Regions from separate parts of the Chitinophaga agri genome, predicted to be linked through region 1. Evidence: riboswitches for the same ligand, from Rfam matches in the RefSeq annotation. Region 1 holds a riboswitch; each other region holds the start of a gene.
What was found. A riboswitch is a leader RNA that binds a small molecule or an ion and turns the genes downstream of it on or off. The one in region 1 is predicted to bind cobalamin.

Region 1 (6,256 bases):
TAGCCCTGCATTATATTATGATACCAGATCGATAGCTGGTATCATAAGTCGTTTTATCAGCCATTTGCATATTGATAAGGTACACCTGGTATCACATGATGTGGGTAGCTGGGTCGCGGTATCTTTTGCGTTGTATCATGAAGCGCAGTTAAATACGCTGACAGTAATTGACGCCGCTATTCCGGGTTTATGTCTGACGACATCTTTAAACCCGCTAACGCAGGCAGGATCTGGCAGTTTTATTTCCACGCCGTGGCCGATATACCAGAAACATTGGTCGTGGGCAGGGAGAAGGAATATCTGGCCTGGTATTTCATGAATAAATCTTTTGTGAAAACGGCCATCAGCGAGGAAGACCTGGATGTATATGTGCGCGCTTACACAGGGAAGGAGCGTCTGCAATATGGTTTCGAATATTACAGGGCATTTACCACCAGTGCGCAGGTCAACAAAGCGGGCGTACATCGTTTACAGATACCTGTATTGGCCCTGGGGGGACAATATGCGCTGGGAGCGTATATGGGCGCTGCGTTGCAACAGATGGCCGATCCGAAGGTGATCGTTGTCGGAGATGCAGGACATTATGTGCCGGAAGAACAACCAGTGGCTACGGTACAATATATCCTGGAAATGATAGACAACAGATAGACATCACGACTCAGTACAGGTTCTTTCCGTTTGAAACGTCATTATACCCGTTTCATTCGTTCGGCAATACACGCACCGGATATTTAATGCCATATTTGTTATCAAATAATTAGCAGTAACAATTGCTGCGTTTAGCGCAATTGAGACAGTTGTAGGTCTAAGCAGATCACCGGCTATTCTTAGCCGGTGTGTGTATTTGTATACGTTAGTAAAAGCCAGGTAAAATCGACTATATTTGACGTGTATTTATCAACAGACCATGAATAAATTCATCCTGGCTACAGTAGTGTTAGCCATTGCTATTTTCTTTTTTGCGTCACGTTATGCAGCACAGTATCAGGTGGCAACGAAAGGTACAGTAGTGAAAATGTTGTTAACCGACAGACCCACTTTTTGTGAAGGGGGAAAATCATTGCAGTCACAGGCGGCCTTTCAGTATAATGGTATGACATATAAAAAAAATGTCAGCCGGTTTTTCTGTAGCAAACATTTTGTCGGCGAATACATGGATATGCGATATCTCAGAGGACATGAACTGGTATTATATCCTGATGAGGTGATGGGATCCTCTTTTTATCTGATAGGATCGATACTATTGTTAATGATAATAGGAGTTGTGATGGTGTTCCGATCAGGGAAGCTTAGGTAGCAGCCATGTTCCTGCATGAGCCGGAAATTTTAATACCCGGGCGTACTTGCCAGCCAAAATCATATATTTGCGCCCGTTCAGTTCTTTTTTCTTTCCCCCCGACGGGAAAAGGTTCTGCTTAACCGCAGATTAATAGGGAATCGTGTGTAAATCACGAACTGTCCCGCAACTGTAAGTAACACACAAAGTTACTGCCACCGAATGTCCACTGTTCGCCATAGGCGGATGGGAAGGACGGCAGTCACGTTACAAGTCAGGAGACCTGCCTTTTCTTTGCTGGCAATGCTTTCGTGGAATGAAGCAACGTTAGGTCCGGAGGTTTTGCGTCCGGAGTGGCTTTATTTCAGGGCTAGGTATGTACTGACGCAAGCCTTCAATCTTTCTTGTATCCATCTCTGACAGCATGGTAAAGTCTGGAAGAACAATGTTTCATTATTCTTTATCAACTTATCAATGCAAACTACTACAACTATTGCTGCGCCGGACAGCAACCCTTTGTCTGTGTTCGTTCCTGAGCGCCGTATTCCCTTTTGTAAGCAGTCATTTGCTATGTGTGTGATGCTTTGCTTTATGCAGATCATGCTGCCTGTTACGCCCAGCCATGCACAGCACATACCTCATCCTGCCAATGATCATTTGCACGGTCAGCTCACTTCAGATACAGGACGGCCAAGGCAGCTGTCGGCCGTTACCGTTAGCACCACACAGCGTGCTTCCTTTACCGGCATCAACAAAATTGGTGTTCCCGTAAGAGATATACCGCTCACCACCAGTGCTGTTTCTGCCCATACACTTGAACAGCGGGGCATAGACGATCTCGGTGATGCCATGAAGAATACTACTGGTGTAAGAGCCAATAATACTTATGGTGGTTTTCAGCATTTTACCGTACGCGGTTTTAATAACTTCGTATTACTGGTGGATGGTGTAAGGGATGAACGTCACAATATCTCTACCAGTGCACCGAGCACCAACCTGGCTAATATTGAGCGCATCGAGGTCTTAAAAGGCCCGGCATCTGTATTATTCGGTCACTCTGCACTGGGAGGAATTATCAACCTGGTGCGCAAGCGTCCTACCAGAGAGCAGCGTGCTGATTTCTCCGCCACCTATGGCAGCTTCAATACCCGCCGTATGCGTGCGGGTGCAGGTGGTCCGTTATCTGGTACCCTCTCATACCGCGTTGATGTGGGTTTCTCTGAAACAGATGGTTACCGTCGGTCGGGTGTCAATACCAACAATGCTTATCTGGCATTAGAATACACGCCTACTGCCCGCGATAACTTCTATTTCACTGTTGGTGCAAACAAAGATAAATACGACACTGATGCAGGTATCCCCATGCTGGAAGGAGGAAGATTGGCGCCGGGACTGGACGTGAATACGCGGTATAACGATCCTGCTGACTTTCTGAAAAACACGCGTTATGATTTCCAGCTACGCTATACACATCAGTTTAGTGAAGCATGGCAGTTGTCTGATCAGCTGTCCTATTCTGATGACAACATTGACTACTTTTCCACAGAGGAACTGCGCTTCAACGAAGCACTGGATTCATTGACACGTTCCTCACCATTATATTTTAATCACCTGACCAGACCCCTGCAGAACCAGCTGGAACTGACATATACAACGAAGACTGGTGGTATTGAACATAAATTACTGGTTGGTTATTCGCTAAGCATCCTCGACAGAAAAACCTATAATGGTAATATTTTCGGCGCAGGACTACATACCACTATAGCTGTTCAGGATCCTGTGCTGAATCAGGGTGATCTTGATTACTATCGTACGCAATACCGTGCTACACAAGAGCGTGTACATGGATTCTATGCACAGGAATGGGTAAGGTTGTCCGAAAAAGTGAAAGGTTTGATAGGTGTACGTTACGATATTTTCCGGGGAACTTATTTTACTAATAAGGTGGATCGCGCAGACCATGTGACAGATAAGGGAGTAAAGACGAATATCCCTTCTTCCGCATTTACCTATCGTGCAGGTCTGGTATATCAGCCAACAGAAATGTGGTCGGTATACGGTTCTTATTCCACTTATTTCAAGCCATCAAGAAGAGTAGCGCCTAACGGAGAGACCTTCGATCCGGAAGATGGATATCAGGCAGAAGTGGGCACCCGCCTGGAGTTAGGTAATACCTGGGCACTGAATGGAGCAGTTTATTATATGCGTAAGAACAATCAGGTGGAAAGTTTACCCGGGGGTGTATACAAGCGTGTAGGCTCCGCTGATTCCAAAGGCTACGAACTGGAGTTCCAGGGTTCACCACTAGCCGGTCTTGATGTGAATGCAGGGTATACTTTCACAATAGCAAAGTACCGGCCGTTTGCCGGCGATAACGTCAACCCTGTCGCAGGCAGGACGGTGGCACTGGCGCCCAGGCACATGGCGAACGTATGGGTCAACTATCAGTTGCAGCGTACGGTATTACGCGGACTGAGCGCCGGTATAGGTGCTAATTATATGTCTGATACCTATGCAAACAGTAACAACACTTATGTATTACCAGCATATACAGTGACCGATGCCGCGATCGGTTATCAGATAGGCAGGGTAGGGCTGCGGCTGAATGTAAATAACGTAGTCAATAAGCGATATTTTGCTAATGTCATCATCACTAACCAGTTCTATCCCGGCATTACACGCAGTTATTTACTGACGCTTAAATACGCTCTACAGAAATAACCACCTCCCGCCTGGTCTTTTTTATAAGGAAGGTCAGGCGGATATTCCCGCTTTATATGCGCACGATGCGCCAGCTGTTCAGTTTCCCCCATGAATCTTTGACATTCCTGGTAGATATAGTCTTCTGATTCCGGGTATAAGGGAGTCATATATTTTATTAGTTGTTATCCCGGTAGCATTAAAGTGCCAGGGTAAAATATTGTTGATTTTTGAATTATAGCATAATTTTAAACTATTGCCCTGTCAGCCACGTTATTACACCATTGACTGTTTACAGATTCCCCCAACATCTAAAACTATATTGATATGCCCCGTATACTAGCCGTTCATGGCATTGGTCAGCAGTATAAAGCAGATGAAGTAATTCATAGTGAATGGTGGCCTTATCTCGCAGGAGGGTTGCATAACGTTAATGTAGACATTGTAAAGGAAGACCTGGTATGCCCTTTTTATGGCCATTTATTCAGAAAACAGGATCTGCTCAGCGGCGATGATAAGTATGATCCCAAAGATATGACTACAGAAGAGATAGCGCTGATGGAGGCATTGCTGGAAGAAGCCGTCATCCAGGAGCCCGGTAAAGTCGCCGGCAGGGAAGTTTTTGCGCAGCAGCATCTGGGCACCCCGCAATGGGCACAATGGGGTATCAGGATGTTATCCAGAAGTAAGTTCTTTGTGAATATCAGCCAGCACATGATGATGGGAGACCTTAAACAGGTGGTGCGTTATATGAATGACAAAGCTATACGGGAGGCGGTTATTGAGAAAGTGATGAATAAATTTACAGATGATGTGAAGATTGTTATCGGACATTCCCTGGGCGCTGTCGTGGCTTATGAGTGCCTGTTCCGTAAGCCTGAACATCCGGTTTGTTTTATTACCATGGGATCACCGTTGGGGATCAATAACCTTATATTTGATAAGTTAAGACCCGCCCCTCAGAAAGGTAAGGGCACATGGCCGCCTGTAAAGAACTGGACCAACATTGCTGATAAGGCAGACCTGGTAGCGTTGAATAAAAAACTGGATGGGCTTTTTGGGCCTGGTATCACGGATATCGTTGTGGACAACGGTGCGCATGCACACGATGGCACGCATTACCTCTCTTCGTCTGCTATTGCTAAAACCATTGCAGCTAACTTATGAAAAAGATCCTCATCGCAGCAGGGACAGCCCGGTATGCATATCTGCCAGACCACGAACAACGCCCTCAGCTAACGGAGGTCGTTGCCAAGATAAAAGCCGCCTTTTCAAAAGATATGCACTACGAACTGGCACTTGAGCATATTAGTAATAACCCTTCCTCTAATCAGCTACGGGATGAACTGGATGACTGGCTCGGAGATCCGCAGCGAAGTGGGGATGACTGGGTGGTTATATATTACACGGGGCATGGAGAGATACTCGATAGCGGAAGTTTGTATCTGTGGACCAGTAATTATAGATCAGGTAAGCATGCTGCTACTGCGTTTCTTTTCAGTCAGCTGGCGGATATGGTCGCAGGGCGTACGGCCTCCGGGGAAAACCGGCGAACCAAACGGATACTGTTCATCCTTGATACCTGTTACGCTGGTGCCGGTGCCAATGAGATAATGGAAAAGATAGGTCGCTATTTTACACATGATTCCAGGAGTGGTATGTATTATGTCCTGGCGGCCTCTTTTCCTAATGAACCTGCCCTGGCAGGTGGGTTGTCTGATGCACTCCTCGCATCACTGGAAGAGTTGTCGCAAAAGTCAAAGCAACAGCAGTATATTTTTTTTGATCAGATCAATGCGGCGATCAACCAACGGCTTGGCGCTTATAAAGCTTATTTTGTAAATGTGACGTCAGCAGATGAAGTGCAGCAATTTTTTCCGAACCCTTATTGCGAGGCAAATAGTGTTGCTACGCCGGTAGCGGCAACAACTTTTACCCCTGCTGAGCTGCAATGCTTAAAAGGCATAAATATAAATGAGTTCAGAAATTACTGGGCGCCAAATGCAAGAGGAGTAACGGCCGAAGTGGAATCCGGATGGTACTTCACCGCAAGGACAAAGTTGCTGAACGAGATAGCAGTATGGCTGAAAGATAAGGCTGCTGATCCCATGCTGATCGTGACTGGACCTGCTGGTTCGGGCAAGTCCACTATACTGTCGGCAATCGTCTTGCTGGCACAGGAAATAGCAGCAGGACTGACAGAAAGGTATACTATTGACAAAGAAGATGTCCGGCAGTTCCGCCGGCTGGACCTTGCGATACATGCAAGGGGTAAAACGC
Region 2 (6,256 bases), 500 kb from region 1:
TTACCGATATAGATATCGCGCTTTGTTGCACGGGAACTCAGCAGCATCTTGATCGTACCATTCTCCCACTCTTTGGAAAAGATATTATGACAGATGAGGAAGATGAACAACGGGAAAATGAACTGAATAAGATAGGCAATGTTCAGGAAGCCGAAACTTTTCAGACTGGTAGCATCTGTTACCTCTTTGAATTTGATGATCCCTCTTTTATGTGGTTCCAGGTAAAAAGAGTTACCTGTATAGTCTTCGATCCCGTTGTCGATCATCGCCAGGCCGGCAGTCGGCTTATAGGCATAGAAGCCAAAATGAGCGCCCAGGTGCGGGTTTTTATTCCCCTGGCTGATAAACTGTTTATAGGTCACCTCCTGCGATTCCTTCAGCATCTGGCTGTGAGACACATAGTAGGAGTAGCCATTGTAGAGGGAAAGCGCGATCAATACCAGGAGTCCGCCCATCATCCAGGTCATTTTTGATGTCCGGAAGATCTCTCTGAGTTCTTTTCTAACAATGTGTGCTATCATCAGATCTCTTCTTTAACAACGTCAATATACAACCTGGTGAGCTCCGCATGAGAAACAGCAGCAGCATTCATCTCATGTCGTAATTTACCTTTGTGCATGATACCAATACGGTTACCGAGATTCTTTGCCATCAGCAGATCATGCGTAGCCATCAGTGTAGATACGCCCTGTTCACTCAGGCGGGTGATGATCTGGGAAAATTCATTGCTGGCATGCGGATCAAGACCCGAAGTGGGTTCATCCAGGAATAGGGCCCTGGCCTTCTTCACCAGCGCAATGGCGATGCCTACTTTCTGACGCATGCCCTTCGAATAGGAGGATACGCGCTTATCTAAAGCGTTACTTTGCAAGCCTGCCGTTTGCATGTATGTTTCCAGCTCCTTTCTTGAATAACTGAAACCAGATAGTCCGCTGAAATATTCAAGATTCTCCATACCACTTAGTGTAGGATAAAGGTTGACGATCTCCGGAATATAGGCCACCAGATTCCGGGTAGCGGCATTATTCACGGAGACTTCCTGTCCGTCAATAATCGCCCTGCCGGCAGTAGCAGGTATGAAGCCGAGGAAGATATTAATAGTCGTTGATTTACCGGCGCCATTAGAGCCCAGCAAACAATATACCTCACCTGTTTTAATTTCCAGATTAAGTTTATCGAGGGCAATATGCTCGCCATATTGTTTCGTTAAGTTCTCTGCGATCAGCATATAAGGTTGTTGATGTTTTAGAAGTTGTATCCAAGGGAAAGACGACCATTGGCAGATGCCTGCGGTACCCAGTAATAGAGACCGTTCCTGTACCAGGGCGTGGCGATGAGATCCCTGTTAAGCAGATTATTCACCAGCAGGTTCACCCTGATATGTTTGTACTTCCATCCCAGACCAGCATCTACCCGGAAGAAGTCAGGCGTTTTATGCTGTGTAGCGGTAGCGTATCTTTCGCCACGTCCGCCCTGGTACTGATAGCCAAGGGAGAAGGAAACAATGTGATAGCCCGCTACAGGCAGCTGATAATTCAGCCATGTATTCTGCACGTGTTTCACATACATAGGTGTCGGCGTACCTTCAAGGAGCTTGTTCACATCATGTGTGATCTTCGAATCGTTGTAGGCATAGTTTATCACTACATTCAGGCAGGTGGTCAGTGCACCAACGATATCTACGTCAATACCTTTTGAGCGGGTCTCTCCCACCTGGATCTTATACTGGTTGTTTTCAGGATCGGCGGACATGATACCAGCGCGGCGAATATTATATACCGCCAGTGTGGTGTTCCATTTCCCATCCATCCAGTTCTTCTTGATACCTAGTTCATAGTTCTCTCCTTTAAGCGGCCTGACAGCTTCCCCTGTCCTGATGATACCAGCCTGTGGCACGATGGTCCTGTCGTGCAGTCCATATATGGTGAACGACGGCAGCACGCTATAACTGATCCCTATACGGGGTGTGAACACTTTATCAGATGATGTGGTTATTACATTGGAGACGTTGTTATCCGTAGTGATACCTGTAAATCTGCCACCTACTGTTATTCTCAATTTGTTACTGAACATCGATACTTCGTCGAGTGCATACAAAGAGTAATAAGCTATTTTCTGGTGGGTATTTCCATTATGCACCCCACCGGGAGTATGGTATACGGGCACCTGTTCGTTATAATCAGGGTGAGTGATATCCAGCGGGTAATAGGTCAGCTGCGTCGCACCGGTGGCGTCTTTGTAGGTATCGTAGGACACGTAGCTGTCCGCTGTAAATCTCTTCTGATTCATATCCACACCGGCGAGCAACTGATGTTTGAAACGACCGGTATGGAAGGTGCCGTTCACAAATGCCTGTTGCGAGAACACCTGTGTTTTATCGAGATCATACTTCGGGTTACGCAGTAATACATGCGGATCAGCATTATTCACACCAGTTACCCACATATAAATACCCTCTTTGTTATTCTGCATCAATGCACCTCTGGCGGTGAATGTCCAGTTGTCATTAAATGCGTGTGAGAAAGTGAGAAACGCAGTGTGATCTGACACACGATAAGGCGGGAGATCTTTCGCGGTGATCGTAAAGTCGTCCGGCAACGTACCAAAGCCATCAGGCGTCATGACGATAGGGCTCATCAGGCCATACCTGAATTGCTGGAAGGTATATTCAGCAGTAACGGAAGTGCGGTCACTGATGCTGTATTTTAGTACAGGCGCTACGAGGAAGCGTTTGTTAAAATCGTACTTCACGAAGGAGTTGCTACGCATACCCATTGTGTTCAGGCGATACAGCAGCTTTTTGTTCTTTGTCAGCGTACCCTCCAGATCAGCGGCTACTCTATACAGGTCCCAACTGCCGAGCATCACATCGGCAGACTGCCTTGTTCTGCCGGTGGGCTGTTTAGTCATTACATTAAATGTGCCCGCAGGGTCGCCTATGTTACTCATGAACAGCGAAGGACCTTTGATAAATTCTACTCTGTCAATGATGGCTACATCTTCCGGAACCGGCCCTCTGTAGATCGGCGTCAGGTCAATACCATTGCGCAGCGAAGAGATCTGTCCACCGCGCATGAACATATAGGGCCCGAGGTTGTTAGAGACTTCCTGTCTGATCACACCGCTGACATTACGGGAGATACCTTCCGTCATATTCAGGCTGGCCTGATCGCGGATGATCTCCGGTCCTATCTCCTGTATATGCTGGGAAAGGTTGAGGAGCGGCGTTTGCAGGCGTAAGGCACTGGATACAGTATGCAGGCTGTATTGCTTATAGTACCTGGACAAAACATTTACCGTATTCAGCATCCGCCCTGTATCCCGAACGTATCCAGGCGTGCCGGGTGTACCCCGGTAGCTGAGTGAATCGTGAAAGTTACCTTCTGTGGCTGTTTGTGCATTTGCCATACAGCAGCAGAGGGATACGAAAGCAGTAGTAATAAAAAACTTCATTGCAGGTGAATGACTAAGGTAATAGTGATATTGATGTCGTTGTTACACTACAATGCAGAATGGAGGAAATAAGTCGTCATACAGGCATATGCAAAAATGGCCGGATCTATAGGAAATGACCGGCTTATCAGGTTATGCATATCAGCTTAACAACTGCTTCATTCCACGAAAGCATTGTCAATACAGTAAAGGCAGGTCTCCTGACTTGTAACATTTTACCGTCCTTCCCATCCGCTGGCAGCGAACAGTGGACAACGAGGGTAAAACCTGGAAGTTACTTACAGTTGCGGGACAGCTTGTGATTTACACACAATTCCCTTTTAATTCCGCGTAAAGCGGACACCTCTGCTATTTGATGATGTGTATAGAAAAGAACTTGCGGCGGCGAAGTTAGTCCTTTTTAGAAGAATAATAGCGAAGAATCACCATTTCGCTGCGGAATACGATGCAGTGAATCGCCGGAATCGCGCTACACGTGGCTATCTGCCCCAGCAAAATGATCATATTATTCTGAAATAAATATTCTAAAAATGATCTCTGTATTCGCAAACTGTTTTAAATTCATATCACGTATTAAAACTGATTTCACAAATTGTAATTTAACAAACATGCACACAAGATTACGTCTCAATCTGTCCGCAGCGTTGCCTTTACCTGATCTCTCAGGTTTGCGCACGTCTCCATGTCTGTCTGTCCTTTCCCTCTCTCTGTCAGCCCTTTCCTCCGCTCTATACCTACTAGCCCTACTACCCCTACTACTACTACTAGCCCTACCAGTCCTACTATAATTCCCCAGGACACCCGTTAGCCCACAAATCAACAATTTAATTACACCCTAACTATAACTTTTTACGCGCGTAGTCGTGTGCATAATAGCCTGTGCATATATACGACCTGGCGGGTATTAACAACTATTCTTTTATCTAAAATTTACAACATGTACAATTTCTCCCATCTTGCTTTCCTCATCAATGAGGACATTCCAAAACAATTGCACAAAACGAATGTGCTCAGTAACCACTTTATTAACAGGATCATCACGCCCGGTGCATGGAAACGTGCCAACCTGGATATGCAACTCTTATCAACCGTCAAAAGTGCACCGAATGAAGAAGCAATACGAATCGCCATCAGGTCAACACAATATGATATTGTAGCGCTGACTGATAAACTGATACAATGGTTGCCTGACGGAGAAAGCGAATGGATGCACAATTATAGTCCTGGTGACGAAACAGGCAACACGTTTAAATATCTGCACAAGGTATTGTATGATCTGTTCGTCTACATGGAAGCGAATTTCCCGCGGTATATGGATCGTGAATACAGATTACCCGCTTACAGTAAGCATCTGCACAGCATCCAGGTCATAGATGCGCTGGTCACTGTAAAGATCTCGCCACTCTTCCGGTCTCTTGACAGCCGTCTGCAGCAGATCGTTCTTGCACCATTGGAAGAGGCTATCCTGCCGGCGCCTGATGCACCACTGACCTACAATCGCCGGCATTACACAGCCAGACTTGCCCGTGAGCTGGTCAGGTTTGTGAGAGATGAAAATGGCGACGAAAAGCAACTGCATGACCGGCTGCAATGTATTGATTTCAACTGTAAGGAATATATTGGCTATCTGACCACACAATTCGCAGCAACCTATGCAAACAGTAATATCAGAGAACAGTATATCTGGCTGATAACCCAACGAAAAAGAACGGCGCACCTGCTGGTAGAAGATGGCATATCATTCATGGCAGATCAGCAGCCACTGAAGATCCACCTGGATAACTGGTTCAAATGGGAAATATATTACATCAGGCAGCTGATGCAACTTGAAACAGCCGGTAATTAACATTCATCATCCATCAAATCAGAACTTATGAACAATTCCCATCTTAACATCAATTACGTCCATCACATGAATGCCTTTTACACACTTGTACATGAACATGAGCGACTACGTCCTGCTGATATCAGCCTGTATATTGCATTATTTCATTTATGGAACCTGCAACGTTTTCCTGTATTCCTGACAATAGACGGCGTTTTGTGGACAGGATCTCTAAAATAGGTGCTAACAGAACGTATATCAAATGTATGAAGCAACTACATGACTGTGGGTTGATCATCTACAAACCACCGGCAGCACCATTTGCCTCCAGTGTGATCAGGATACTTCCGTTGGGTAAAAAAGCACCTCCTGTGGCAGGCATAACTGCACCTCCTATGACGACAGAAAATGCACATGATACGGCGTGTGTTACTGCACATCATACAGGTGCAGATATGCATCCCTCTTATAATAATAAACAGTTAAACTTATATAAAAACGGGCGTCAAACTACGCGCACGCAGCTTGTCAGTATAAAAGAGAATAAGGAAATAATGGTACCGGCACCCGAAGAAGTGCGCGCGTATTTTCTGGCAGCAGGTCAGGAGGTACAGGAAGCTGATAACTTTTATCTTCATTATGAAGCAATAGGCTGGACATTAAGCGGACAACCTATTGTTAACTGGAAAGCTGCCGCTGGTAAATGGATCGCCTACATTCCCTCATTGCAAAAAAATAATCATGCACATAACACAACAAACAACGGATTATCCACAGACAAGGACAAATGTTACGATGAGCCGTTTTGATTATATACATCTCCTCGAAAAGATCGGGGAAAAAGGAAGAAGTCTTTACGGTAAAGACTATGCAATAGCTGACATCGACAGACCTGTGGTTACAAAGCTGATCGCCTACTTCCTGCACGATGAAGAAGTGGCTGAAAAAGAGAACATTGATCTGAAGAAAGGGCTTTTA
Region 3 (6,256 bases), 3.7 Mb from region 1:
ACGGAATCAGTAAACGGGGAACTGTTTTGCAATGCGCTGGATATGTGCTGATTGCAGAAGATAGGACAGTGCAGCAGATGACCTGCTGCACTGTCCTGTTTTGAATGGCGGATGATGGTTATCAGGATATAATTATACCGTTGTCTTAGCTGCTACGCGCATGTTATGTGCGGCAGCCACCATGTTACGTAATGCCTGCTCTGTTTCAGGCCATTTGCGGGTTTTCAGTCCGCAGTCAGGGTTGACCCAGATGTTACGTGCCGGCAGCAACTGTGCTGCCTTCTCCAGCAACTCCGTCATTTCCTGTACGGTCGGCACGCGCGGAGAGTGAATGTCATACACACCCGGACCTATCTCATATGGATAGCGGAACGTAGCAAATACTTCCAGCAATTCCATCTGTGAGCGGGAGGTTTCTATCGTGATCACATCTGCGTCCATGGCAGCAATATTGCTGATAATATCATTGAACTCCGCATAGCACATATGCGTATGTATCTGTGTTGTATCTGCTACGCCGGATACCGCGACCCTGAACGCTTTAACAGCCCACTCCAGGTAGGATGGCCAGTCGGCCTCACGCAGGGGTAAACCTTCTCTGATAGCAGGTTCGTCAACCTGTATCACATTTATGCCTGCTTTTTCAAGATCATTCACTTCATCACGGATAGCCAGTGCTATCTGTAAGGTAGTAGCAGCACGTGGCTGGTCGTCACGTACGAACGACCATTGCAAAATGGTGACAGGTCCTGTCAGCATGCCTTTCATTGGCTTATTGGTAAGCGATTGTGCATAACTGCTCCATTCAACGGTCATGGGTACGCTACGTTGCACGTCGCCATATATCACGGGTGGTTTGACACACCTGGATCCATAACTCTGTACCCATCCGTTTTGCGTGAATACAAATCCTTCCAGTTGCTCGCCGAAATATTCCACCATGTCATTCCGCTCAAACTCCCCATGTACGAGAACATCCAGGCGCAGGCTTTCCTGCAACTGCACGGAGTCGGCTACTGCTTTGCGGATGGAAGTATCATATGCTTCTTTGCTGATGATACCTTTTTTGAAGTCAGCACGTAGTTTTCTGATATCTTCTGTTTGCGGGAAAGAGCCGATGGTTGTGGTCGGAAATAAGGGCAGTTGCAATACTGCTTCCTGTGCCTGCTGCCGGATAGCAAAAGGATGTTTACGTGTTGCATCCGCATCCGTCAGTGCTGCCAGCCGGGCTTTCACTGCTGGTTTGTGGATGATGGCAGCGGTGCTTTTTTCCTGCATGGTTGCCTGATTGGCCTGCAGTAATACCTTGTTACCTGCAATAATGTCTCTTAATGCAATCACCTCGTTTACCTTCTGTTTGGCAAAGGCCATCCAGTTTTTAATCTGTGGCGTGAGCACTGCCTCATCTGTTTCCAGGTCGAGGTCATAAGGCGTATGTAACAGGGAGCAGGAAGTCGCGATCAGTACCCGATCCTTGCCGATTACATCGATCGCTTGCTGTATCAGCCCGAGTGATGCTTCATAGTTATTCTTCCAGATATTACGGCCGTTCACGACACCGATAGACAGCAGTACATTCGCTGGTAAGAGCGGCAGTATCGTATCCAGTTGTTCAGGTGCTCTCACAAGGTCTATGTGTAACGCGTCTACCGGTAGTTGCACCGCTAACGGAGTGTTGTCCTGTAGTCCGCCGAAATAGGTGGTCAGCAGTAGTTTCAGTGCCGGCACAGCAGCTCTCATCTGTGCATATGCCTGGAGGAAAAGATCCTGTTGTTCCGGTGTGAGGTCGAGTACCAATGTGGGTTCATCAATTTGTACCCAGGTAGCGCCGGCCTGTTGTAAAGACTGCAGCAGCTGATTGTACACAGGCAGTAATTTATCCAGCAATGCTGCTGGCTGCAGTGCTTCATCTTTTATCTTACCCAGCAGCAGGAAGCTGACAGGGCCGATCACCACAGGTTTGGTATGGATACCGAGCGTCGCAGCTTCTTTGAATTCTTCCAGGCATTTATTGTACAGCAAACTGTAATGCTGTGAGGCATCAAACTCAGGTACCAGGTAATGATAATTGGTATCGAACCATTTCGTCATTTCCATGGCGGTGGCATCAAAGCCATTTTTCTGATAACCACGCGCCATAGCGAAATATAGCTCAGGACTGCCGGGGTTTACGAGGTTTTCTTTTAAAGCTTTGAAACGTGCGGGTATGGCGCCGGTCATGATACACATATCCAGTATCTGATCATAGTAGGAAAAGTCATTAGATGGAATCAGGTTAATACCTGCCTGATGCAATGTCTCCCAGTTCTGCCGGCGTAACTGCCGGGCAGTAAGCTGTAATTTTTCGAGGGAGATCTTACCTGCCCAGTAGGCTTCATTCGCTTTCTTTAATTCCCGGTTGCTACCAATACGCGGATAGCCAAGAATGTTTGTTTGCATACTTAGATGTTTTAATGGTGTAAAAAATGGGAGACTTGCGAAAGTATATATGCAGCTGTCTGAGGCAAGTATCCTGGCTTGTAACAGTGACGACCGTTCTTCTCATCTGCCGCAGGCGGGACAATGAACATATGTGGTCATACCCGGTAGGTTACTTACAGTTGCGCGTCAGCCCGTGATTTACACACGGTTCCTTTTTAATTCCTTCCGCTTTACAGGAGGGAAACCACAAACAGTTATTGAATGATGTCAAGTTTCCGCTGTTGATATAAGTGTCTTCTTATTTTCTGTGCAAACTTAATAATATGGAACAAAATGTAATAAAAGTATTTTTATTTGGTGTTTTGTTCTTTATTATTGATTTTAAAAGTAGATGTGTGCTGTTTTGTTGAATGTAATCCATGCAAACAGTAATTTTTTCTGTGGATGGGAGAAATCGTCAGGGTACTTATTACCCGGAATCCGAAATTCCTTACGTTTGCAATATGTTCAACAATTATAAATACACGGTAACTGAGCGTTTTACGCGCTACGTGCAGATAGATACACAATCAGACCCGCTGAGTAAGTCTTTTCCTTCTACTGAAAAGCAGAAGGACCTTGGCCGGTTGTTAGTCAGCGAATTACATGAAATAGGTATTACGGATGCCATCATGGACGAGCATGGATATGTCTTTGCGACCATCCCCGGCAACACCACTAAACAGGTGCCGGTGATCTGCTTCTGTTCTCACATGGATACTTCCAGTGATTGCAGCGGGAAAGACGTAAAGCCTATCATTCACCGCCAGTACGACGGCGGCGATATAAGTCTGCCGCACGATGGTACCGTGATCAGGGCTGCCGAACACCCTTACCTGGTCTCCAAGAAAGGAGAGGACATCATTACTGCCAGCGGTAACACATTACTGGGAGCAGATGATAAGGCAGGTGTAGCAGAGATCATGGACGCAGCACAGTTCCTGATGACGCATCCTGAGGTGAAACACGGCGATATCCGTATCCTGTTCACGCCGGATGAAGAAGTAGGCCGTGGTGTGGAAAAGCTGGATATACAGCGCCTGGGTGCACAGTTTGGCTACACACTGGATGGTGGCGAGCGTGGTTCACTCGAAAATGAAAGTTTCTCTGCGGATGGTGCCAAGATCGCTATTGATGGCGTGAGCGTACATCCGGGAACTGCTAAAGATAAACTTGTCAGTGCTATTAAAATAGCCAGTGAGATAGTAGATGCGCTGCCGAAAGACAGCCTGTCTCCCGAGACTACGGAAGACCGTCAGGGTTTTATCCACCCGGTGCGTATACACGGTATTGTGGAGCATGCGGAGATAGATTTTATCCTGCGCGATTTCGTAACGGCGAAGCTGGAAGACCATGCTGACTTCCTGCGGAATACGATGAATACGGTGATGGCCCGCTATCCGCAGGCAAGTGCGACCCTGACCGTTACACAGCAATACCGTAACATGCGTGAAGTGCTGGACCTGCATCCCGAGGTAACCGCCAATGCAGAAGAAGCGATCCGCCGCGCAGGCGTTGAGCCGTTACGACTGATCATCCGTGGAGGAACGGACGGTTCCAGGCTCTCATTTATGGGATTGCCCTGCCCGAATATCTTCACGGGAGAGATGGCGCTGCACAGTAAAAATGAGTATGTAAGTATCCAGGACATGGAAAAAGCGGTGCAAACGATTGTGCATCTGGCCCAGGTATGGGAAGAACGGAGCTAATTAGTTGGTTGATTCGCAATATTTTGGCTGAACATACGTTAAATGTTTACCATATTATTGGTATCTTCCTGCCTTGTTGCACTTGAAATATATACTTTTGCAAGGTTAAAAATTTATTCATGCTCTTAGGACTCGTTACATTATTACAGGAACCTCTATTACAGCCAAAGGCGGACACCGTTGCCAGCGCAGCCACTGCAGCCGCTGCGGCAACAGCCGATCAGCAAATCAGATTACTTGACCTCCTGGTAAAAGGTGGTATCCTGATGATCCCCCTGGGAATACTTTCAGTGATCGCTATTTTTGCCTTCGTGGAAAGGTATCTTACTATCTCCAAAGCAGGTAAGCTGGAAGATAACTTTATGCCAATGATCAGAGATCATATCTCTAATGGCAATATCTCTGCTGCCCGTTCTTTGTCCAAAAATACCAACAGTCCTATCGCCAGAATGATCGATAAAGGTATCCAGCGTATCGGCAAACCTATTGAGAACATTGAAAAATCAATGGAGAATGTAGGTAAACTGGAGATCTATAAGATGGAAAAGAACCTCGTGATACTCTCCATCATCGCAGGTATTGCGCCGATGTTCGGGTTCCTGGGTACCATCGCTGGTATGATCCAGACCTTCTTTAACATCTCCATCACCTCCGATATCACCCTCGGTACGATCGCTGGTGGTATTTATGTAAAGATGATCACTTCCGCTACAGGTCTGATCATTGGTCTGGTAGCCTTCATCGGTTACAGCTTCCTGAATGCACAGATAGACAAGGTTATCAATAAAATGGAGGCCGCTTCATCAGAGTTCATTGATATTTTGCAGGAACCAACAAAGTAAATCATTGATCATCTGTAATTCTTAAATATGAACTTACGCAGTAGAAGAAATAAGCGGCACCTGGAGCTGCACAATGGAGCACTGAATGATATCCTGTTCATTCTGTTGCTTTTCTTCCTGATCGTGTCAACACTCGCCAATCCGAATGTGATCAAACTGACGCTGCCCAAAGCTAAAAGCAATACCAAGTCTAAGCAGACGGTTGTTGTCAGCATAAATGACAAACGGGAGTTTTTCGTGGGTACCAATAAAGTGCCTTTCGAAAGTCTGAAACAGATGCTGATTCCTGCACTGGGTCGTGAGACAGTAGATCCTACTATCGTCATCAATGCAGAAAAATCTGTACCAGTGGAAGAAGTAGTGAAAGTGATGGAAGTAGCCCGTGAGATCGGTGCAAAAGTGGTATTGGCCACTGCCAATCCGCAGAGTAAAGGATAATCAACCGGTTATATTATACGAGCGGTCCGCCATTGGCGGACCGCTTTTTTATTTGTATAGAATGTGTGCAGGTAGCATTACACCGGTTGTTCTCCGCCGCTGCCCGGTTGTACCACCGGTAGTACCACCTGGAAGGCCGCCCCCTTACCATACTCGCTCGAAGCGCTGATCATCCCATGATGCCGCTGAACGATCTTCTTGCATAATGCCAGTCCAAGCCCTGTTCCATCATATTTATCCTTGGAATTCAGCCGGGTGAACGTGTCAAATATCTTCTCACGCTGTTTCTGATCAAAGCCGATCCCATTATCAGTGATCGTGATGTTGTAAGCCGCCTGATGACCATTTACAACCGGCGTCGCTTCAATGCCGATCTTCGGATAGGTCGTATCGTTGGTAAATTTCAGTGAATTGTTCAGCAGGTTGTAAAACAGCTGATGGATAAGTATACGGTCGCCTTCAATGACAGGCAGCTGGCCTACGGTGATCTCCGCATGCTTCTGCTGGATCAGCACCTCCAGGTCATTCCTGATCTCAGTGATCGTGACATTCAGATCGATCTTTTCAGTTAGCTGTTCTGCCCCGTTCTGTACAGAATAATTCAGCACGCCTTCTATCATGGTAGACATACGTTCGGCAGAAGAAAGGATCTTATTCAGATAGGTCTTTCCCCTGTCTGTGAGCTGGTCGCCCACTTCTTCCTGCAGCCGGGAGGTGAATATCTTGATCTTCCGGACAGGTTCTTTCAGGTCGTGACTGGCCACATGTGCAAATTGCTCCAGCGTGTCATTGGAACTCTGTAGTTCC

Region 2: linked by a shared signal. The riboswitch ahead of GWR21_RS27290 (TonB-dependent siderophore receptor) and the one ahead of GWR21_RS28840 (TonB-dependent receptor) in region 1 are both predicted to bind cobalamin.
Region 3: linked by a shared signal. The riboswitch ahead of metE (5-methyltetrahydropteroyltriglutamate--homocysteine S-methyltransferase) and the one ahead of GWR21_RS28840 (TonB-dependent receptor) in region 1 are both predicted to bind cobalamin.

The regions. Positions count from the first base shown of each region.
Region 1 covers NZ_CP048113.1:7,319,379-7,325,634, forward strand. The annotation lists gene GWR21_RS28825 (alpha/beta fold hydrolase) at 1-319, shown strand, start outside; gene GWR21_RS28830 (alpha/beta fold hydrolase) at 316-648, shown strand; gene GWR21_RS28835 (hypothetical protein) at 908-1,297, shown strand; cobalamin riboswitch at 1,390-1,581, shown strand; gene GWR21_RS28840 (TonB-dependent receptor) at 1,751-3,997, shown strand; gene GWR21_RS28845 (alpha/beta hydrolase family protein) at 4,304-5,143, shown strand; gene GWR21_RS28850 (caspase family protein) at 5,140-6,256, shown strand, end outside.
Region 2 covers NZ_CP048113.1:6,816,412-6,822,667, reverse strand. The annotation lists gene GWR21_RS27300 (ABC transporter permease subunit) at 1-521, opposite strand, end outside; gene GWR21_RS27295 (ABC transporter ATP-binding protein) at 521-1,228, opposite strand; gene GWR21_RS27290 (TonB-dependent siderophore receptor) at 1,246-3,453, opposite strand; cobalamin riboswitch at 3,627-3,815, opposite strand; gene GWR21_RS27285 (hypothetical protein) at 4,391-5,299, shown strand; gene GWR21_RS27280 (hypothetical protein) at 5,327-5,518, shown strand; gene GWR21_RS27275 (hypothetical protein) at 5,545-6,087, shown strand; gene GWR21_RS27270 (P-loop NTPase family protein) at 6,020-6,256, shown strand, end outside.
Region 3 covers NZ_CP048113.1:3,027,148-3,033,403, reverse strand. The annotation lists gene metE (5-methyltetrahydropteroyltriglutamate--homocysteine S-methyltransferase) at 133-2,439, opposite strand; cobalamin riboswitch at 2,486-2,685, opposite strand; gene pepT (peptidase T) at 2,925-4,169, shown strand; gene GWR21_RS11890 (MotA/TolQ/ExbB proton channel family protein) at 4,289-5,011, shown strand; gene GWR21_RS11885 (biopolymer transporter ExbD) at 5,039-5,449, shown strand; gene GWR21_RS11880 (GAF domain-containing sensor histidine kinase) at 5,527-6,256, opposite strand, start outside.